3 regions of the Sessilibacter sp. MAH3 genome follow, and region 2 is predicted to be linked to each of the others. Evidence: predicted binding sites of a transcription regulator. Region 2 holds the regulator's gene; each other region holds the start of a gene.
What was found. The regulator PhoB, encoded in region 2, activates phosphate uptake and scavenging genes when phosphate is short. The targets are predictions, from matches to a motif close to TGTCATAAANNTGTAACA.
Positions count from the first base shown of each region.

Region 1: ACYQ2C_RS07040 (ExeM/NucH family extracellular endonuclease) is a predicted target of PhoB. The motif match lies at 4,743-4,760, and genes of this name have one in related genera.
Region 3: ACYQ2C_RS09580 (choice-of-anchor I family protein) is a predicted target of PhoB. The motif match lies at 3,273-3,290, and genes of this name have one in related genera.

Region 1 covers NZ_BAAGIE010000008.1:119,918-126,235, reverse strand. Annotated here, with positions in the region: gene ACYQ2C_RS07065 (DUF924 family protein) at 156-755, shown strand; gene ACYQ2C_RS07060 (alpha-hydroxy acid oxidase) at 874-2,013, opposite strand; gene ACYQ2C_RS07055 (FCD domain-containing protein) at 2,194-2,937, shown strand; gene ACYQ2C_RS07050 (putative 4-hydroxy-4-methyl-2-oxoglutarate aldolase) at 3,109-3,594, shown strand; gene ACYQ2C_RS07045 (tautomerase family protein) at 3,858-4,073, opposite strand; gene ACYQ2C_RS07040 (ExeM/NucH family extracellular endonuclease) at 4,904-6,318, shown strand, end outside.
Region 2 covers NZ_BAAGIE010000014.1:4,271-10,588, reverse strand. Annotated here, with positions in the region: gene recG (ATP-dependent DNA helicase RecG) at 1-294, shown strand, start outside; gene ACYQ2C_RS10200 (HDOD domain-containing protein) at 629-2,035, shown strand; gene ACYQ2C_RS10195 (HU family DNA-binding protein) at 2,117-2,401, opposite strand; gene ubiA (4-hydroxybenzoate octaprenyltransferase) at 2,661-3,542, shown strand; gene phoB (phosphate regulon transcriptional regulator PhoB) at 3,776-4,480, shown strand; gene phoR (phosphate regulon sensor histidine kinase PhoR) at 4,537-5,859, shown strand; gene ACYQ2C_RS10175 (GNAT family N-acetyltransferase) at 6,092-6,318, shown strand, end outside.
Region 3 covers NZ_BAAGIE010000013.1:3,715-10,032, reverse strand. Annotated here, with positions in the region: gene gorA (glutathione-disulfide reductase) at 1-900, shown strand, start outside; gene ACYQ2C_RS09590 (sterol desaturase family protein) at 1,171-2,070, shown strand; gene ACYQ2C_RS09585 (hypothetical protein) at 2,161-3,237, opposite strand; gene ACYQ2C_RS09580 (choice-of-anchor I family protein) at 3,360-6,318, shown strand, end outside.

The DNA of each region.
Region 1 (6,318 bases), on a different contig from region 2:
AAGAAATTGGAAATCGCATTGTCAATTTCTGTCCTCTGATTAATTCATGGATGAGTTAATCAGAGGTTCGTAGAGTACTTTGATCGCACTGATCGATAACACTAAATGCTTTAATTCCTGATACGATAACGAATATTTTTAAATTTCTTTTTTCTATGACTCAATATCAAAATTTACCTCGCGAATGTTTGTCGGTTCTAGACTTCTGGTTTCGTGAGCTAACACCTGGGCAATGGTTTTGCGGTGAGCCGGAGCTTGATCAAATCATCATCGAGCGTTTTAGTCCATTGCATAAACAGGCCTGCAAAGGGGAGTTGGACTCTTGGCTGAGCAGTGCTCGTGGATCTTTGGCGCTGATTATTATTTTAGATCAGTTTTCCAGACATCTATATCGCAACTCATCGGACGCCTTTGCTCAAGATAAAACCGCACAAAGTATTGCGGTAAACGGTATTCGCACCGGTCTTGATCGCACCCTCAATTCCGCCGAAAGGCACTTTTTTTACATGCCGCTTATGCACGCTGAAGATCTTAAGCTGCAAAACATGGCGATTAAACAATTCAAAGTATTGAAGCAAGAAGCCGAAAAGACACTTTCGATTGCCGAAAAACATCTTCAAGACATAGTCCAATTTGGTCGCTTTCCTTATCGCAACGAGGCTTTGAATCGCAAATCTACGGGAGCAGAGCGGGGTTATTTAACCGCAAAAGATCGAGACCGTTCGTTAGAGCAATCTTTGGATGACGACGGTTAACAATATCTAAGTTTAAGAGATGAATTTGTAGTCGTCGGAATAAAGACAGTCGTGGGAATAAAGGTATAGGAACCTCTGATTAAATCTAAGCAAGTTAATCAGAGGTTTTTACCGCAAGTTAAGGTTTTTTGTACAAAATATCTTTTGATATTTCATCTAAACCATTAATGCCCGTGAGCGCCATAGAGACATCCAATTCTTTACGAATCAACTCGATGGCGGTTTTCACACCTTCTTTACCATTGGCGCCAAGGCCATACAAAAATGCCTTTCCGATAAAACCACCACGCGCACCCAAAGCCATACCTTTCAGTAAGTCTTGGCCACTGCGAATGCCGCTGTCGAAGTACACTTCGGTTTGATCGCCGACGGTATCAACAATGCTCGGTAACACTTCGATAGACGAAGGTGCGTAATCGAGTTGGCGACCGCCGTGGTTAGAGACCACAATGGCATCGGCGCCGGAGTTAACCGCGTGCTTGGCATCTTCAGGATCAAGAATACCTTTGATGATTAATTTGCCCGGCCACAAACTTTTAATCCATTCAACGTCTTTCCACGTTAACGATGGGTCGAACTGACCGGCAATCCATTTAGATAAAGTAGTCAAACCATCGTTAGCGGCTTGTAATTCGGTAAGGTTGCCAAAGCTTTTGCTGGGGCTGGTTAACATGTGCCAAACCCAAGCAGGTTTGGTCATAATATCAATAGCATTACTTACTGTGAGTTTTGGTGGTACAGCCAAACCGTTTTTAATATCGCGGTGGCGTTGCCCTTGAATTTGCAGGTCCGCCGTTAACATTAGTGCCGAACATTCGGCAGCCTTGGCGCGCTCAATCAATGAACGGACAAAGCCGCGGTCGCGCATCACGTATAGCTGAAACCAAAAAGGTTTAGTGGTTCTGGCTTTTACCTGTTCAATGGAACAAATCGACATGGTACTTAAGGTAAACGGAATACCTAATTCTTCGGCGGCCTGTGCTGCTAGAATTTCACCGCTGCCGTGCATAATACCGGTGAGCCCGGTTGGCGCTATCGCCAGCGGCATGCTGACTTTTTCGCCGAGCATTTCGCTGTCGATGCTGCGTTTTGAGACATCAATCATTACGCGTTGACGTAACTGCATGGCTTGCAGGTCTTGGCGGTTTTTGTTGATGGTGTTTTCGTCGTAAGAGCCGCGATCAACATAATCAAAAATTGCTCTGGGGGCGCGCTTTTTTGCTAATAAGCGTAAATCTTCATTGCAGGTAATTGCCATTTTTATTATTAACCTCTATTTTGGTCTGACCAATTTTTTCTAGATATCAAACCATTGAAACGGAAGTGTGATAATTCGTCAAATACTAGTTTAAGATACTGAAAAATATAAATATTTTTTAATTTGAACACGCTGTCATTAATTTTAAATAACATTAAAAAATAAATTGGTCAGACCAATATGAATGAAAATCCTGTCTACCATTTTTTAAGATCCTGCATGATCGAAGGCAGTTTGTCCGCCGGTGATCGACTACCTGCCGAGCGAGTTCTATCGGAACGTTTTTCGATGTCGAGAACGCGTATTCGCGAAACCCTGCAAGTACTCAAGACCGAAGGCTGGATATACAGTCGCCCCGGCGGCGGTCACTTTGTGAGTGATCAGCTGGAAAAGAGTTTTTCGAATCCGCTGGCAGAAATTCTTGCCAACAACGAAGACTCGCATTTTGATTTACTGGAGTTCCGATTGAGCCTAGAAGGGGATTGCGCCTACTACGCTGCACTAAGAGCTACCGATGTTGATCTCACGACGCTCACCGAAGTGTTTGAGCAGTTGTCCAAATCCAGTAAAAGTAACGATATCCTAGCCAGCGCGACTTGGGATGCACGTTTTCATTTGGCTATTGCCGAAGCCAGCCACAATGTGATCTTTATGCACGTTATTAAGAGCTTATTTTCGGTATTTCAAAGCACTATGTACCAAAGCATTCAAGAACTCTTGGCGAACAATATAACCCGTGACAGCTTGTTTAATCAGCATGCGGCAATATACGATGCCATACACAATCGCAAGCCCAGTACCGCGCGCGAGGCCGCACAGCAACATGTTCGCTATGTATCCGATACGCTGCAAGATTTGGTGAAAGAGAAAATGCGAACCGAGCGTGCATTACGGCGCTCACACGCTAAAAAGTTTGAGTTATAGGGATACCAAATTATTGGATTCATCAAAATGTTGGTCGCAAAAAACTCGGTGGTTTGTTTTTAAACGATCAGATGTTTTTAGATTTAACTGTTTTAAGTTTAGCGATTTTAAATTTAAATAATTTTCAAATTAAACGTTTTAAAATTAAGAAATAAATATCAGGAGACCGTAATGGCTAAAATATCTACGCCAGATTTATACGACAAATATGAAGACAGTTTAAAAATACTGGATTCTATATTTAATAATTACGGCGGTAATAAACAATTTTTTGGCGAAGTTGTTACCGTAAAATGTCATGAAGACAATTCATTGGTTAAATCACAAGCCAGTGTTGCCGGTGAAGGTAAGGTGCTTGTAGTAGACGGCGGTGGCTCGCTACGTAAAGCATTGCTCGGTGACATGATTGCCGAAGAAGCGGTAAAAAATGGCTGGGCTGGATTCGTTATTTTTGGTTGTGTACGCGACTGTGACGAATTAGGTGCATTACCATTGGGCGTAAAAGCGCTAAATACCATTCCGGTTAAAACCGAAAAACGCGGTTTGGGTGATTTAAACGTTCCTATTACCTTTGCAGGCCACACTATAAAGCCGGGTAACTGGATTTACTGTGATAACAACGGCATTGTTATTTCTGAAGAAAAACTAGAGCTTTAATGTTTAAAGAAGGACACGCTCGATAGTCTTTACGAAAATAAGCGCATATTGAAGTGGTTTTTGTACACTGAATGTCGAGTCTAAAAATAACTGAAAGAGGTTAGATGAAAACTCTGATTAATTTCTTAAAAGACTGAGTTGTACCAATCTTTTAGCAGCACAAGGATGTGTTGTAGATGTTGGACATCTTATTGAGTTGCCAACAAAAAAATCCTGTACTCAATTTAATCAGAGTTTTATTGCTAAAAAAAATTAGGCATAGATTAGCTTTGCATTAATTTTTTTACATCGCTTAATGATAGCGCATTGCCACCAACACCCCATTGGCCGTCGTTGACTTCTTCAATAGTAATCCAAGTAACTTCACGAAGTTTTTCGCTGGTTACTTCACAAACCGCATCGGTTACTTTAGTAATTAATTCAGCAGATTGTTCTTTAGAAAGTTCGTCTTTAAATACTTTAATTTCGATAAAAGGCATGGGGCGCTCCTAAATACTAAATGGTTTTATTGTTATTGGTTTACAAAAAGTTAAATAAAGAAAATGCTAATTCCTAGCGCTTTAAAAGCGCTTGAATAAGTCGAACAGTAATTTTCTTTTTGCAAATTGATTAAACCGTCGCAAGAGGTTGAAATTGTACGTCGCATTTTCGATATTTGCCCTCTGATTAAATCTTAGCGAAGTCAGTCAGAGATTCTTTAAGTAATCTGTCTTTGGGTTAGACGTTTACGCTGAAGTTTGTTGGGCGTAGCGAGAGGTTAACGGATTTTTTAGGGACTAAGCAACTCGGCTCAAAATTCGTTATTTATGAAATATAAATTTAATAATTCATACTTTAAGAGGGTGTTGTGAATAAATGTTTAAGAAAAATCATACTATTAGCGGGTTGTGCAAAAAGCTGTTTTCTAAACACAAACAAATAACCATCAAAAATAATAATAGATGGTTATTTGTTTGTGTTTAATTATTCAAAAAAAATCTAAAAAAGCCGTTCAAATTGATCACATAACATTCCGTCTCTTCATCTCAACCTGTTTTGGTTGGTCAATCTAACAAGATCAAAATCGTTTTTTCGTCGTTTTTGTTAATCCCTCAATCGATAACGACGTGCATTTTTTGAACGCTTGTTATTCGTTTTGGTAATTTTATTGTTACAAAAATATGCATTAATGAAATAAAAAATCGCATTTTGTTTGAGGTAAGCATCACACTTTAGCGTTTACTGAGGATATATTGTACGAATCTTAAGTGAACCGGTTAAGTATTTTGTTGGATATTATTTTTACGATTAGGAATGACGGGGAAACATTATGAAGAAAAAATTACTGGCCAGTGCGCTGCTGAGCGCAATGGCACCTGCTGTGTTTGCGCAGGACTTATTAATTACGGGGATTATTGACGGTCCGGGAAGTGGTGGTAATCCAAAGGCATTAGAGTTATTGGCTTTATCTGATATTCCTGATTTAAGCCAATATGGCATTGAGTCCGCATCCAATGGCGGAGCTTCTAGTGGTGTTCCTGAATATATCTTTCCAGCCCAAGCTGTTAGCGCAGGTCAGTATATCTATCTTCAAAATACTGGCAACGGAGGGGATGCAGAGTTTAATAACTACTTTGGTTTTGATGAAGACTTTCTTACAAATCAATTAGGTATTAACGGTAACGATACTGTCTTACTCTACTTTAACAATGTGGTTTCTGATGTATATGGGCAGGTGGGAGTTGATGGTACTGGTACTTTCTGGGACTACTTAGATGGTTGGGCAGTTCGTGACCCAAGTATCACAACTCCTAATGCGACCTTTACCGAATCCGAATGGATATTTAGCGGCATTAATGTGTTAGACGGTGAAACGACTAACGCAACCGCAGCAACTCCTTTCCCGCTTGCAGGCAGTATTTCTGATACTCCTCCAGAAGAAGAGCAGCCACCAGCCGAGCCACCATTGGTTCTTATTTCTGCGGTTCAAGGTAATCCTACCACCTACGGTACCAACAACTTTGGTGACGTTGATGTCAGCCCAATTATTGGTGAGTTAGTTACCGTTGAAGGTGTGGTCGTTGGCGATTTCCAAGATGGCGATACCGACGAGACTCGTAATCTACGCGGCTTTTACTTGATGGAAGAAGTGGCCGACCAAGATACCGATCCTACGTCGTCTGAAGGTGTGTTTATCTTCGATAACACCTTTGGTGTAGACGTTAACGTCGGTGATGTGGTTCGTGTATCCGGTACCGTTAACCAAAACTTTGGCGAGACGCAAATCAACAACATTACCGCGGTAACCGTTGTTGCACCTTGCATTATTGATCCAGCTGCCGCCGTTGCTGATTTGGTTACCGATATCAACCTTTCTGCGATTACCGACGTTACCCTAAGCCAAAACGATGACTTTCAGCCAGATCTAGAATCTTACGAAGGCATGTTGGTTCGCTTCCCAGAAACCCTAACAATCACCGAACAATTCCAGTTGGATCGCTTTAATGAGATTCGCTTGGTTGCCGGTGAGCGTCCACGTCAGTTCACCCAAGAAAATGCCCCAAGCGCGGCAGGTTTTGATGCTCAGGCACGTTTAGACGGTGCTCGTTCAATCGTGTTTGATGACGGTTTAAATTTCCAAAACCAAAATGTCTCAGGTTTGTTCCAATTCCCTTACACCGAAGCCGTAGCTCCACGCATGGGTGATCAAATCGTTAACCTTTCTGGTGTTTTGGATTACAAATT
Region 2 (6,318 bases):
CTGTATCAGAAGCCCTTATCCAAGGTTGCACGCAAACGTTTAGACATTATGCGCAGCACCAACGACGGCTTTGTGATCGCCGAAGAAGACCTAAAAATTCGTGGCCCCGGCGAGGTGTTAGGAACACGTCAAACCGGTGATGTGCAATTTCGCGTCGCCAATCTCGATACCCACCAAGACTTGCTCGCCAAAGCAGTAGAAATTGGCGAAACCCTGCAAAAAGAAAATCCTCGCGCAGCCCACGCCATTATCGAGCGTTGGCTGGGTCATCGTCAGCAGTTTGCCGACGTCTAGCGAAGTCGCCGTTTACGTCAGACATCTTCGACTTACTCGAACTTCAAAATCGAAAATTCGATTACCAATTTCTTCACGATTTCTATCACTTGCCGTTATTGAAATTAGCAAAGCGCCGCTGTAGCACTGCAAAGACTTGGGTAAACCAAGTTTTACCCACACGCAATTTTACAAGCATTTGGCAGAAATCCATCAAATTCAAAGGCCATCTCTGAGCAGTGAACTACACTTAGATTTGCAGGACACCGCTGATCTCAATCAGATTGCGCAGGCAGCTGAAGCCGTGATCGATAGGTAAACATTCAAGCTATAAGAATAAAGCCGAGGAACTGAGGTGCAATTCCCAAGTAATGTTAAAAAACTCTTGGACACCAAGCAGATAAATTACACCATGACCACATACAGCAACGATACAGCAACAGCCAACCATTACCGCGACCACCATCTGCGAGACAGTAACGCAGCGCGCTCTATTTTATTGGAAGATGAGCGCGGTAAGTTGTTGGTGGTGGTGCCAGCGAACTGCCTACTAGATCTACAGCGTCTTTGCCAACTGACCAGCCGCAATTTGCACGCAGTTGACGCTAAAGAAGTTGAAAACTACATCAGCTCGAAGAATCTCGATGGCATTCCGGCGATCCCAAACATCAGTGGTTTAGAAACGGTCATTGATGAGCGACTTACCAAAGCTCAAGAACCTATCTTGTTGGACGCCGGTAAGTCGCCACATTTGCTTGAGATCGATAACGAAGCTCTCGATCAGTTGATGGCCCACAAGGCTTCGAGCTTAGACATCGCCATTCCTATTGCTCAAATTGAGCAGGGCTTGATGTCCACCGATAACGACGTGGCTGACATTAAGCAGTCAGTCTCTAAATTCACCGCGCTTCGCATCAAACAGCGCCTTGAAGACACCCTTGAGATGCCGCCGCTACCAGAAACCGCCCAGCGCATCATCAAATTAAGGGTAGACCCGGACGCGGACATCAGCGACCTGTCGTCTATTGTTGAAACCGACCCCAGCCTCGCCGCGCAAGTCGTTAGCTGGGCATCATCGCCTTATTATTCCGCTCCCGGAAAAATTCGCTCAATTCACGATGCCATAGTGCGCGTTTTGGGCTTCGACATGGTGCTCAATCTCGCTCTGGGAATTGCTCTGAGTCGAACTCTTGATATTCCTCCCAGAGGCCCACACGGCTCACAAACCTACTGGCGCACCGCGGTTTATATGGCCGCCACCATGGAAGGCTTGGTTACGGCCATTGACCGACCACATCGCCCCGGTTTTGGTCTAGCGTATCTTTCTGGCTTACTTCATAACTTCGGTTATTTGATTATTGCCGACGTCTTTCCACCGTATTTCGACCGCCTATGCAAATCGTGGGATGCCAATCCGCACGTAGATGACTCGGTGGTAGAAAAGCAGCAAATTGGTGTCAGTCGCCAGCAATTAAGCTCTTGGTTGATGGATTTGTGGAATATGCCGCAGGAGGTTGTAACCGCGTTGCGCCACCAAGACAACCCCGATTACGACGGTGAGCACGCCATCTACGCCAACCTTCTGTACATCTCCCATCGCATTTTGTGCTTGAGAGGTTTAGCCGACGGCCCCAAACAGCCACTGTCGCCAGAAATGCTCACCCGCGTGCATTTGACTCAAGCCGATTTAGACGAAACCCTCGATAACATTATTGAATCCGCCCTAGAGCTAGAAACTATCGCCAACGAACTCAGCCATTAATCGCAGTTTGCAAATAACCAAAAGCCCTCAACTGAGGGCTTTTTTGTGGCGTCGATCTTTGCAAAGAAAACTCGCGAACGGCTATGAAGATGCTTGATTGACTAGATCTTTCAATTGTTTTCCGGGCTTAAAAGACACGCTGTTACTGGCGGCGATTTCGATTGGCTCACCGGTCGCAGGACTGCGCCCAGTGCGAGCGGCTCGTGTTTTGGGATTAAACGATCCAAAACCCAAAATATTAACCGACTCGTTGCGACTTAATGCGTTGGTGATTTCATCGAGAATGGTGGAAATGATGTCATGTGCCTTTTCTTTGGTGATGTTGGCACTTTCGGCGACGGCGTTGACCAATTCAGTTTTATGCATGGCGAATGATTTCTCTGTTGTTGTAATTGTTAAATCTTTCTTCAAAACCACAGCAACGCTCAAAACAAGTTAAGAAATCCCTAACTAAATAACTCGCTTTGTCGCGCACTTTAAACACCTCTGGCTTTCTTTTTAGTCGAAATTATGGCTTTATCAAGCCGCTAAGGCCGTAAGATCGCAGCCAAATTGATTTACCACCTGTTTTTAAGCCAAATCTTAACGATTTGAGTTATAGCCAAAGAAGTTTGTCGAGCCATTAATGAATCTTGAGAAATACGTAACCCCAAAATCCGGCGACTGGAACGACTACCTAAAATTGATGCGAATGGATAAACCGGTGGGCAGTTTATTGTTGCTCTGGCCGGTTTATTGGGCGCTTTGGATTGCTTCAGAAGGCAAACCCAGCATCAGCACCTTGATTATTTTTACCCTCGGCGTCTTTGTGATGCGCTCAGCCGGATGCGTTATCAACGATTACGCCGACCGCAACTTTGATGGCAAGGTTAAGCGTACCAACCAACGTCCGCTCGCAGCAGGAAGATTATCGGAAGGCAATGCACTGTTCCTTTTTACAGCCTTGTGTGCTTTAGCCTTTGCGTTAGTGATTCTGACCAATTGGCAAACCATTGCGCTGTCATTTGCGGCATTACTGCTCGCCAGTGCTTATCCATTTGCCAAGCGCTACACGCATATGCCACAGGTCGTATTAGGTGCAGCATTCTCTTGGGGAATTCCCATGGTATTTACGGCCGAAACCAACACGTTGCCAAAAACCGCTTGGGTCATTTACTTTACCAATCTGCTCTGGGTGATTGCCTACGATACCTTCTACGCCATGGTCGATCGCGATGACGACTTAAAAATTGGCGTGAAATCCACCGCGGTATTGTTTGGCGATATGGACAAGGTTATTACTGGGTGTCTACAAGTGCTGACGCTATTCGGCATGATACTGATCGGTGATAACGCCAAATTGGGCTGGATTTACTCCATTGGCGTGGCCGTTTGCGCGGGTTTGTTTGTGTATCAGCAATATTTGATTCGCAATCGCGAGCGGGAGCAATGTTTCAAGGCGTTTAAGAATAATCAGTGGGTGGGCGTGGTTTTATTCGTGGCGATCGCGGCTGATTATTTGCTTTAAGCATTTAAAAATTTAGGCATCTAAGCATTACGATTTTTATGCCCTAAACCTTATGAATTCTGCGGCAATTACTAACTCATTAGACAGTTTTCGCCAATATACCTGTGTGTTTCACACAAATTACAGATTTATCACAACCAATTGCTATGATTGTCATAAAAGCGAAACAAAACCTTTATTAAATGCACCCAGCTTAAAACGCCTCCTTAAATTCACAATTCCGGTGTGCAACCATGGCCGATAAAACAATTTTGATCGTAGACGATGAATCCTCCATTCGAGATATGCTGCGTGTAGCACTTGAAATGGCGGATTATAAATGCCTTGAAGCCATGGATGCGCAAACGGCACACACCCTGATTGTGGATGAAAAGCCAGATTTGATTCTGCTCGATTGGATGTTACCTGGCACCAGCGGTATCGAATTAGCTCGTCGCCTCAAGCGCGATGAGGTTACTTCGCAAATTCCAATCATCATGCTTACCGCTAAAGGCGAGGAAGACAACAAGGTACAAGGTTTAGAAGTCGGCGCTGATGACTACATCACCAAGCCCTTCTCCCCCAGAGAGCTGGTCGCTCGCTTAAAAGCAGTTTTACGTCGCACCGACTCTGCCTCTACCAGTGGCCCAATTTCGGTCGAAGGCCTAGTACTCGACCCGGTAAGCCACCGCGTTACCATCAACGAGAAACCCATCGATATGGGTCCAACCGAATACCGCTTGCTGGAGTTCTTCTTAACCCACCAAGAGCGTGTGTACACTCGCGGTCAACTGCTTGACCACGTTTGGGGCGGCAACGTCTATGTGGAAGAGCGCACCGTAGACGTTCACATTCGTCGCCTGCGTAAAGCCTTAACTCAAGACGACCACGACCGCTTTATTCAAACCGTGCGTGGCACCGGTTACCGTTTTTCCATCAAAGTCACCGAAAAAGCTTAAGATAAATCGCTTATACTTGAGCTTTAATGTCGTAAACCTATCACTCGAGATCACTCGTGCATCGTGGCTTTGTATCTGAATTTCGGCAATTTTTAGTCGCTATCGCAGTTGCGGCTGTACTTGGTCTCGTCATTGGTTATCCACTGTATACCTTATTGCTGGCCAATGTGTTGTACGGCGCTTGGACGCTGTACAACATGCGCAAGCTTGAGCGTTGGCTAACCACTCGCAGTATCGGCCAGGTGCCCAACGCCACCGGCTTTTGGGAGGAGGTTTATTACCAGGTCTCCAACAATCGCGAAAGGCACAACAAAGAAAAGCACCGCTTACAATCACTGATTCTTCGGGTGCAAGAAACTACCGCCGCACTCAAGGACGCGGTGATTATTTTAGACGACCAAGCGTCCATTCAATGGTGGAACCAAAGTGCCCGGCGACTGATTGGTCTACAACCGGGCGATCACGGCAAACCCATCGTTAACTACCTGCGCTCGCCGCGCTTTGTGCGCTACCTCGAAGCCGAAGATTACTCAGAACCGCTAACCATGCCGTCGGCCACCGATAGCGATCAATTCTTAAGTTTTCAAATCAACCGCTACGGCCAAGGCGACTATCTGATGGTGGTGCGCGATATTTCACGGCTGCAAAAGCTTGAACAAATGCGCAAAGACTTTATCGGTAACGTTTCTCACGAACTGCGTACACCGCTGACAGTGGTGCGGGGTTACTTAGAAACCATGGCCGATAATGCCGATTCGCTGCCCGGTGTTTGGCAAAAAGCCATCAGCCAAATGGAACAGCAATCGAAACGCATGACCTTGATCATTGAAGATCTGCTGACTTTGACACGCCTTGAAACCGACGACAGCAGCCTGCGAGAGACAAAAATTAACGTCGCCGATTTGCTGCAAAGCATCGTCCACGACGCCCAAGACCTCAGTGGCGACAAGGCTCATCAGTTTGAAATCGACGCCGACGAAGACTTTTTGTTGATTGGCGTTATCGAAGAGCTACGCAGTTGTATTTCGAACCTAGTCTACAACGCCGTGCGTTATTCACCGGCCAAAAGCCAAATCATTCTGCACGCTTACGTTGATGAAGGCGGCGGTCATATCGCCATTGAAGACCACGGCATAGGTATTGAAGCGCGCCACATTCCCAGACTTACCGAACGCTTTTATCGCGTTGACGCCAGCCGCAGCCTAGACACCGGCGGCACCGGTTTAGGGCTGGCCATTGTTAAACACGTATTGTCACGTCACCAAGCGCATCTTGAAATCACCAGTCGAATCAACCACGGCAGCACATTTACCTGTAGCTTCCGTCTGGATCGCGTTGTTAAAGAACACCGCCCGTCATCGTTAAACGATAGCGAATAACATCGTTAATTTCAGAACTCGTACCGACTCTGGATTTCAGAAAGCACAGTTTTGAAAACACAATTTCGAAAACACAATTTCGAAAACAGTGTTTTGCAACTATCGGTTGAACTCTCGTCCCAGTTCTAGTTTGATAAGCCCTACGGCATAGCTTTCGCAACTCGCGAAAATGGCATTAACGCTCACAGCGTTAAACCCAGTATCACATCGAACCTGCGCTTGGATAATTTGTATGGATTTTAAGTTTGTAACCAGTGTTACCGATGTTGACGCCAACGACTGGAATCGCGTCGCCGGGAGTGATTATCCATTTTTAAGACATGAATTCTTACACGCCTTAGAAAGCAGTGGCGCAACCACCGCCGAATCCGGCTGGCAACCTTTTCACCTAACGGTTTACCAAGGAGATCAACTGATCGCTTTGCTGCCACTGTTTGTTAAAGGCCATTCCTATGGCGA
Region 3 (6,318 bases), on a different contig from region 2:
TCTAACGAAGCCTTTTATTTAGAAGAATTTCCTAAACGCGTCATTGTTGTGGGCGGTGGTTATATCGCCATTGAATTTGCCGGAATATTCAACGGTTTAGGTGCAAAAACAGATCTTGTCTATCGCGGCCCATTATTTTTACGCGGTTTTGATAGCGAAGTTCGCGAGTTCTTAGCCGAACAAGTAAAAGTTAAGGGTATGAACTTACGCTTTAACTCCGATATCGCCAAACTCGAAAAACAAGATAACGGTGAGCTGTTGGTTACCTTTGCCGACGGTTCAACCACTACCACCGATTTGGTGATGTACGCCACTGGTAGAAAACCCAAGACTGCTAATTTAGGCCTTGAAAACACTCAAATTCAATTGGCTGATAACGGCGCAATCATTGTTAATGACGATTTCCAAACCCACGAACCGTCAATTTATGCGTTAGGTGATGTGATTGACCGTGTTGCATTAACACCGGTTGCGTTGGGTGAGGCCATGGTGTTGGTGGATGCCTTGTACGGTAACGGCAAGCGTCAAATCAGTTACGACGATATTCCAACCGCTGTGTTCTCTCAGCCAAACGTTGGTACCGTGGGTTTAACCCAAGAACAAGCCGCTGAAAAATACGACGAAATTGCAGTGTACCGTTCTACCTTCAAACCCATGAAGTTATCACTGGGTGAAACCAAAGAACGTATTTTAATGAAATTATTGGTGGATACTAAAACCGATAAAATTGTTGGCGCACACATGGTTGGCCCAGAGGCTGGTGAAATGGTGCAGCTTATTGGCGTTGCCATTAAAGCTGGCGCAACCAAAGCGCATTTTGACAGTACCATTGGTGTTCATCCAACGGCCGCTGAAGAGTGGGTGACTATGCGTGACGTGAGCGAAATTATTAAAAAATAGGGGCATCTCTGATTAACCTATAGATTCCAGCGACACACGGATGTGTCTCCGATTTCACGAAGGGTAAGCGATAGAAATAATAAAGAAATTGCAAATATTATGGTCAATTTCTGCTCTCCAATTAAATTACGGATGAGTTAATCAGAGATGCCTAGATAAGGTTTTGAGTGTTCAAAACCCAGTAGCGATATTCAATACCCAGTAGCGATATTCAAAACCCAGTAACAACGTTCAAAACAGTCACAATGTTAAAAATATTCCGAGGAATTTATGGCTTGGTCCGAATTTATTATGAATCACGAATCGACAATTCGGCTGAGTTTTTTTCTTGGAATATTAACCATTATGGGTTTATGGGAATGGTTTAAACCCGCCCGAAAACCTTCTGTTGCCAAACCTGTACGTTGGTTTAACAATTTAGGAATTGTATTTTTAGATACCTTTTTATTAAGAATATTATTTCCCGCCGCAGCGGTTGGTCTTGCCGCCTTGGCAGATCAACAAAATGCGGGCTTATTAAATCACTTTGAGCTGCCACTGCTTTGGTCTGTGCTCTTAGCGGTTGTTTTGCTGGATTTAGTCATTTATTTACAGCACGTTATGTTCCATGCGGTACCGTTATTGTGGCGCTTGCACCAAGTGCATCACGCCGATCTCGATTACGACGTTACCACCGGTACACGTTTTCACCCTATAGAAATTATTATTTCTATGGGTATTAAAGCTGGTGCAATTTTCTTAATTGGCCCGCCCGTGGTTGCCGTGGTTATTTTTGAAATTGTATTAAACGCTTGTGCTATGTTTAATCATGGCAATGTTCGCTTACCTTTAGGTGTTGATAAAATCATTCGCGCAATATTGGTAACGCCCGATATGCACCGTGTTCACCATTCAACTATTATTAACGAAGCCAACAGTAACTTTGGCTTTAGCCTTTCGGTTTGGGATCGAATTTTTGGTACCTACAAAGCGCAACCCCAATTAGGCCATTTAGATATGGAAATAGGGGTAAGCTATGCTCGCGATGCCAAGCAAGTGGCTTGGTTACCGGGAATGTTATGGATGCCGTTTAAAAAGAATAAAGGTCGTTACGACGTTAGTCATCGTGCTCCGGATAAATCCGCTCCGGCCCAAACCACCGCCACCAAAACCGCAAGTACCGTCGAATAGCGGTTTAATAGATGGATTAACGTTCTGATTAATTATAAGAACCTCTGAATAAATCATCGATGAGTTAATCAAAGGTTTTTATAGTAAACATCACTCAGAACTTTCTAAATCTTCTACATAGGGTTTATAGCGGTAAAGCTGCAAAGCATGAATGATCGGATGATCTTCAATTTTCTTATCGCTTCTTTCTAAACGATGGCTGGGCAAATTATCTTTCGGCCATTTTAATCTGGGTAATCGTGTATCTTGGCACAGCAAAATTGACGATGTTACGATGGTTTTCCGTTTAACGGATGGTTTGTGCTTTTTCTTATCGTGTTCATTTTTATCTTCTAGCGCTTCATTTTGTTGTTCTTCTCGCCACGCAATATTTGCTCTTAATTGTGGTTTTATCGGTTTAATGTAAGCCAAAGGCTTACTAGAGTCCTCTTTATACAATTGGCTTAAAACCGCATCACGGGTGTAGTCGTCTTCTAGCTTTAATGCCATTTTTATAGCGTCGTCTAAGTGAACGCGAGTAATTTCACGGTGCTGCGTCATCCACGTCCAACTTAAAGAATTTAACTGTTTGGGTAATATCTGAATTTTTCGATAACAGGCGATTAAATCTAAGTGCGGTGATAAAAAATCTGCTAAACGCTCACCAATTTTTTCTTTCGATAAATCGTTACTCACCAATACTTGCGAAATTATTCGCCCAACCTTGGTTTTTTTTAATCCCGAAAGGGTTTTCACAACATTAATACTTTCTCTAAACGCATCTTTTGCGGTATTAAAATGGTTTGCGGCTAAAATTGTCTCTGGGTTGACGCAAATAATACCCGCCGGAGTATTGTTAAACTCAAACTCGTTTGTATCTTTGCCATCACCAACAGTTACTGTGTTTTTTTGAGGTAATATTCCAGAATTATTTCTGCATTTTATAATTCGCCCGATAAGATCGGCGTAATTTTGGTTTTCTAAACTTGTTAAAAACTGGGCAATTAAAGGCTTTTCTTGCGCATGAATATTTTCACCGGTAATGGGTAGCCAATGGGGTAGGGTTTTATTGGCGTCACTTAAAAAAATCGATAAAAACGCCGATTTAGCCGATTTTAATTGTTCATAATGTTCGGCAACTTGGTGCAGCGCGTCGATTAAATTAACAGAATCTGTCGGTGTGGTCATATTTGTATTCAGTTGTCACTAATATTACGCATAATTGTAACAATTATGTCACCGCTGAGTCATATCCCGTGATCATTATGTAGCCCGAACTTGGTGTATAAAATGATTCGGTAGGATTCAAAATGACCTTTAGCAAAAAATTTTTAGCCTTTACCGTTGCAACAGCAACCCTAACACTCGCCGCCTGTGATGGCGACGACGGTAATAATGGTGACAACGGGCGAAACAGCCTGATAAGTCAAACACAATTATTACCCGGCGATGTTAATTGCAGTTTTGGCGGTGTGCAAATTGACAGTGGCTTAGATGCTAACGCGAATGGCGAATTAGACGACTCAGAAATCACCGACACTTCTTTTGTGTGTAACCCAGCCGATAGCGAAGAAACCACGACTTTATTGGCAAGCTTACGCGCACCCGGCGCCACATTAGTGGATATTCCACAAGGCGCTTTAGGTACTGCTATGTTTTCTTCGGCCAGAGTTGCCGATGTAGCAGCTTTAGAATTAACTACGGGTTTTGGTAGCGGTGCATTCCATATGCGTGGCGAATCTGCGGCGGTGTTTTACACCATTACCGATCGCGGCCCAAACATTGGCTGTGACGACGCCGAAGACATTTTAGGCATTGCAGAATTTTGTGGAATTGATAACGACAGCGACAAGATTTTCCCGCAACCCAATTACACGCCTAAAATCACCCAGTGGCGTTTAGTCAACGGTGAAAGTGGCGTTAGTGCCGAAATCATTCACGAAATTGAATTACGCGATCAAGACGGCAATGTAATTTCGGGTATCACCAATAATTTACAAGCCGCCACAACCGAATTAAGTTTTGACAACGATGCTAATCAAATTACCTTCGACAATAACGGTCTTGATCCAGAATCATTAATAAAATTATCGGATGGCACTTTTTGGATTTCTGACGAGTACGGGCCATCATTGGTTCACGTTGCCAGCGACGGAACCATTCTAGAACGCGTTGTGCCACAAAGCGTTGCCGCCGATTTGGCCAGTGCAAATTATCCTGTTACTGGCGGATTACCCGATGTGTATCGCTTTCGTCAATTAAATCGTGGTATCGAATCCATTGCTGTATCGCCCAACGAAGACTTTTTGTATTTTATTATGCAAAGCCCGTTGGCAAATACCACGGCAGATATTTATCGTAACTCTCGCCACGTACGTTTAATGAAATACGCATTAAACGGCGATGGCACCTTGGGTGCCGCTGTAGGTGAATACGTTTACGTGCTCGATCGCCCACAAACGTTTGGTAACGCGCAGTTAGGTGGCGACATCACCAATAATTTTACCGCGGTGCGTATTTCTGAAATGACCGCGCTAGATACCGATCAATTATTGGTTCTAGAACGCGGCACTGCCACAACCAAACTGTACGAAATTAATCTTGCGACCGCCGAAAATATTTTAGGCACCGATTTAAGCAGTGCAACGGTTACCGCTAATGAGTCTGCTGATCCGCGTGTGTTAGAAAACGTTTTTGATTTGGTAAGCTTTAACGCAACACCGGTAGCAAAAGCCTTAGCGTTTAACACCTTAACGGACCTACCAGAAAACCTAACCGCACCTACAAAATTAGAAGGCATCGCATTGCTGGATGAAGATACCATTTTATTAATTAACGATAACGATTTTGGTATTACCGGCGAACAAACTCAATTGCTGGTTATGTCGCGCGATGCCATGAATGCCGATTCTGTGGTTTCGCAAACCGTGCGCATGGAAGCCATCGCAACCTTTACGACCGTAGAAGCCGACCCAGACGGCGCCGCAGAAATTGTTACCTTTGACTCTGCTGGTGAGCGAGTTTTTGTGGTTAATGCCGTAGCGCAAAGTGTTGATGTCTTAGATGCTTCTGGCCTTAATAACGGCGAATTAACGCTTATTGAAACCCTCGATTTGGTTGGCGACCTAGCACCAGCTGCTATAGGCAATGCCAACAGTGTGTCTGTGTTTGGTAATTTATTGGCCGTAGCCATTGAGGCCGACAACACTCAAGACTCAGGTTTTATTGCTTTTTACGATGTTTCCGGTGAGTCGGTAAGCTTTATAAACGCGGTGCAAGTGGGCGCATTACCCGACATGGTGACCTTTACACCCGACGGCAGCAAAGTACTCTCTGCCGGTGAAGGTGAACCTAGCGACGATTACAGCAACGATCCCATCGGCACCGTTGCCATTATTAATATCACCAACGGCGTACCTGCAACTTCGGCGACGTTGCTAGATTTCACCGCATTTAATGAAGGCGGCGCACGCAGAGCAGAATTCGACGAAAATATTCGCATCTTTGGCCCGAATGCCTCGGTAGCACAAGATCTAGAACCCGAGTACATCGCCGTAGCCAGTGATTCGCAAACTGCCTATGTTGGTTTACAAGAAAACAACGCCATTGCCGTTATTGATCTTGCTGACAACAGCATTGCCAGCATTCATTCGCTAGGCACCAAAGATTTCTCTATTCGCGGAAATCAATTAGACGCTAGCGATCGCGACGATGCCGTTAATTTCCAAAACTACAATATTGTTGGTATTTATCAGCCAGACGCCATTGCTGCGTATTCCTCAAACGGTTTTGATTTTGTCGTTACCGCCAACGAAGGTGATGCGCGCGATTACGATACTTTCTCAGAAGAAATTCGTGTTGAAGATCTAGTGGACGGCCAAGACCTAGAGCTAGATCCAAATCATCCCGAATTTGAAAATGCGGGCGACCGAGCATTACTTGGCCGACTAGAAATCACCAACCAAGATGGCGACGACGACGGTGACGGCGATATCGATACCATTCATACCTTTGGCGCGCGTTCATTCTCAATTTGGAACCCAGAGCTAGGCATTGTATTCGATAGCGGCGACGACCTAGGCAAACTAGCCGCCGGTAGAAACGGCTTAGGCTTTAATAACAATGACAGCCGAAGCGACTCCAAAGGTGCCGAACCAGAAGCCGTAGACATTGGTGTAATTAACGGCAGAACCTACGCATTTATCGGCGCAGAGCGCTCTAGCGATATTTATCTATACGACATTACCAGCGCATTTGCCCCGCAATTTA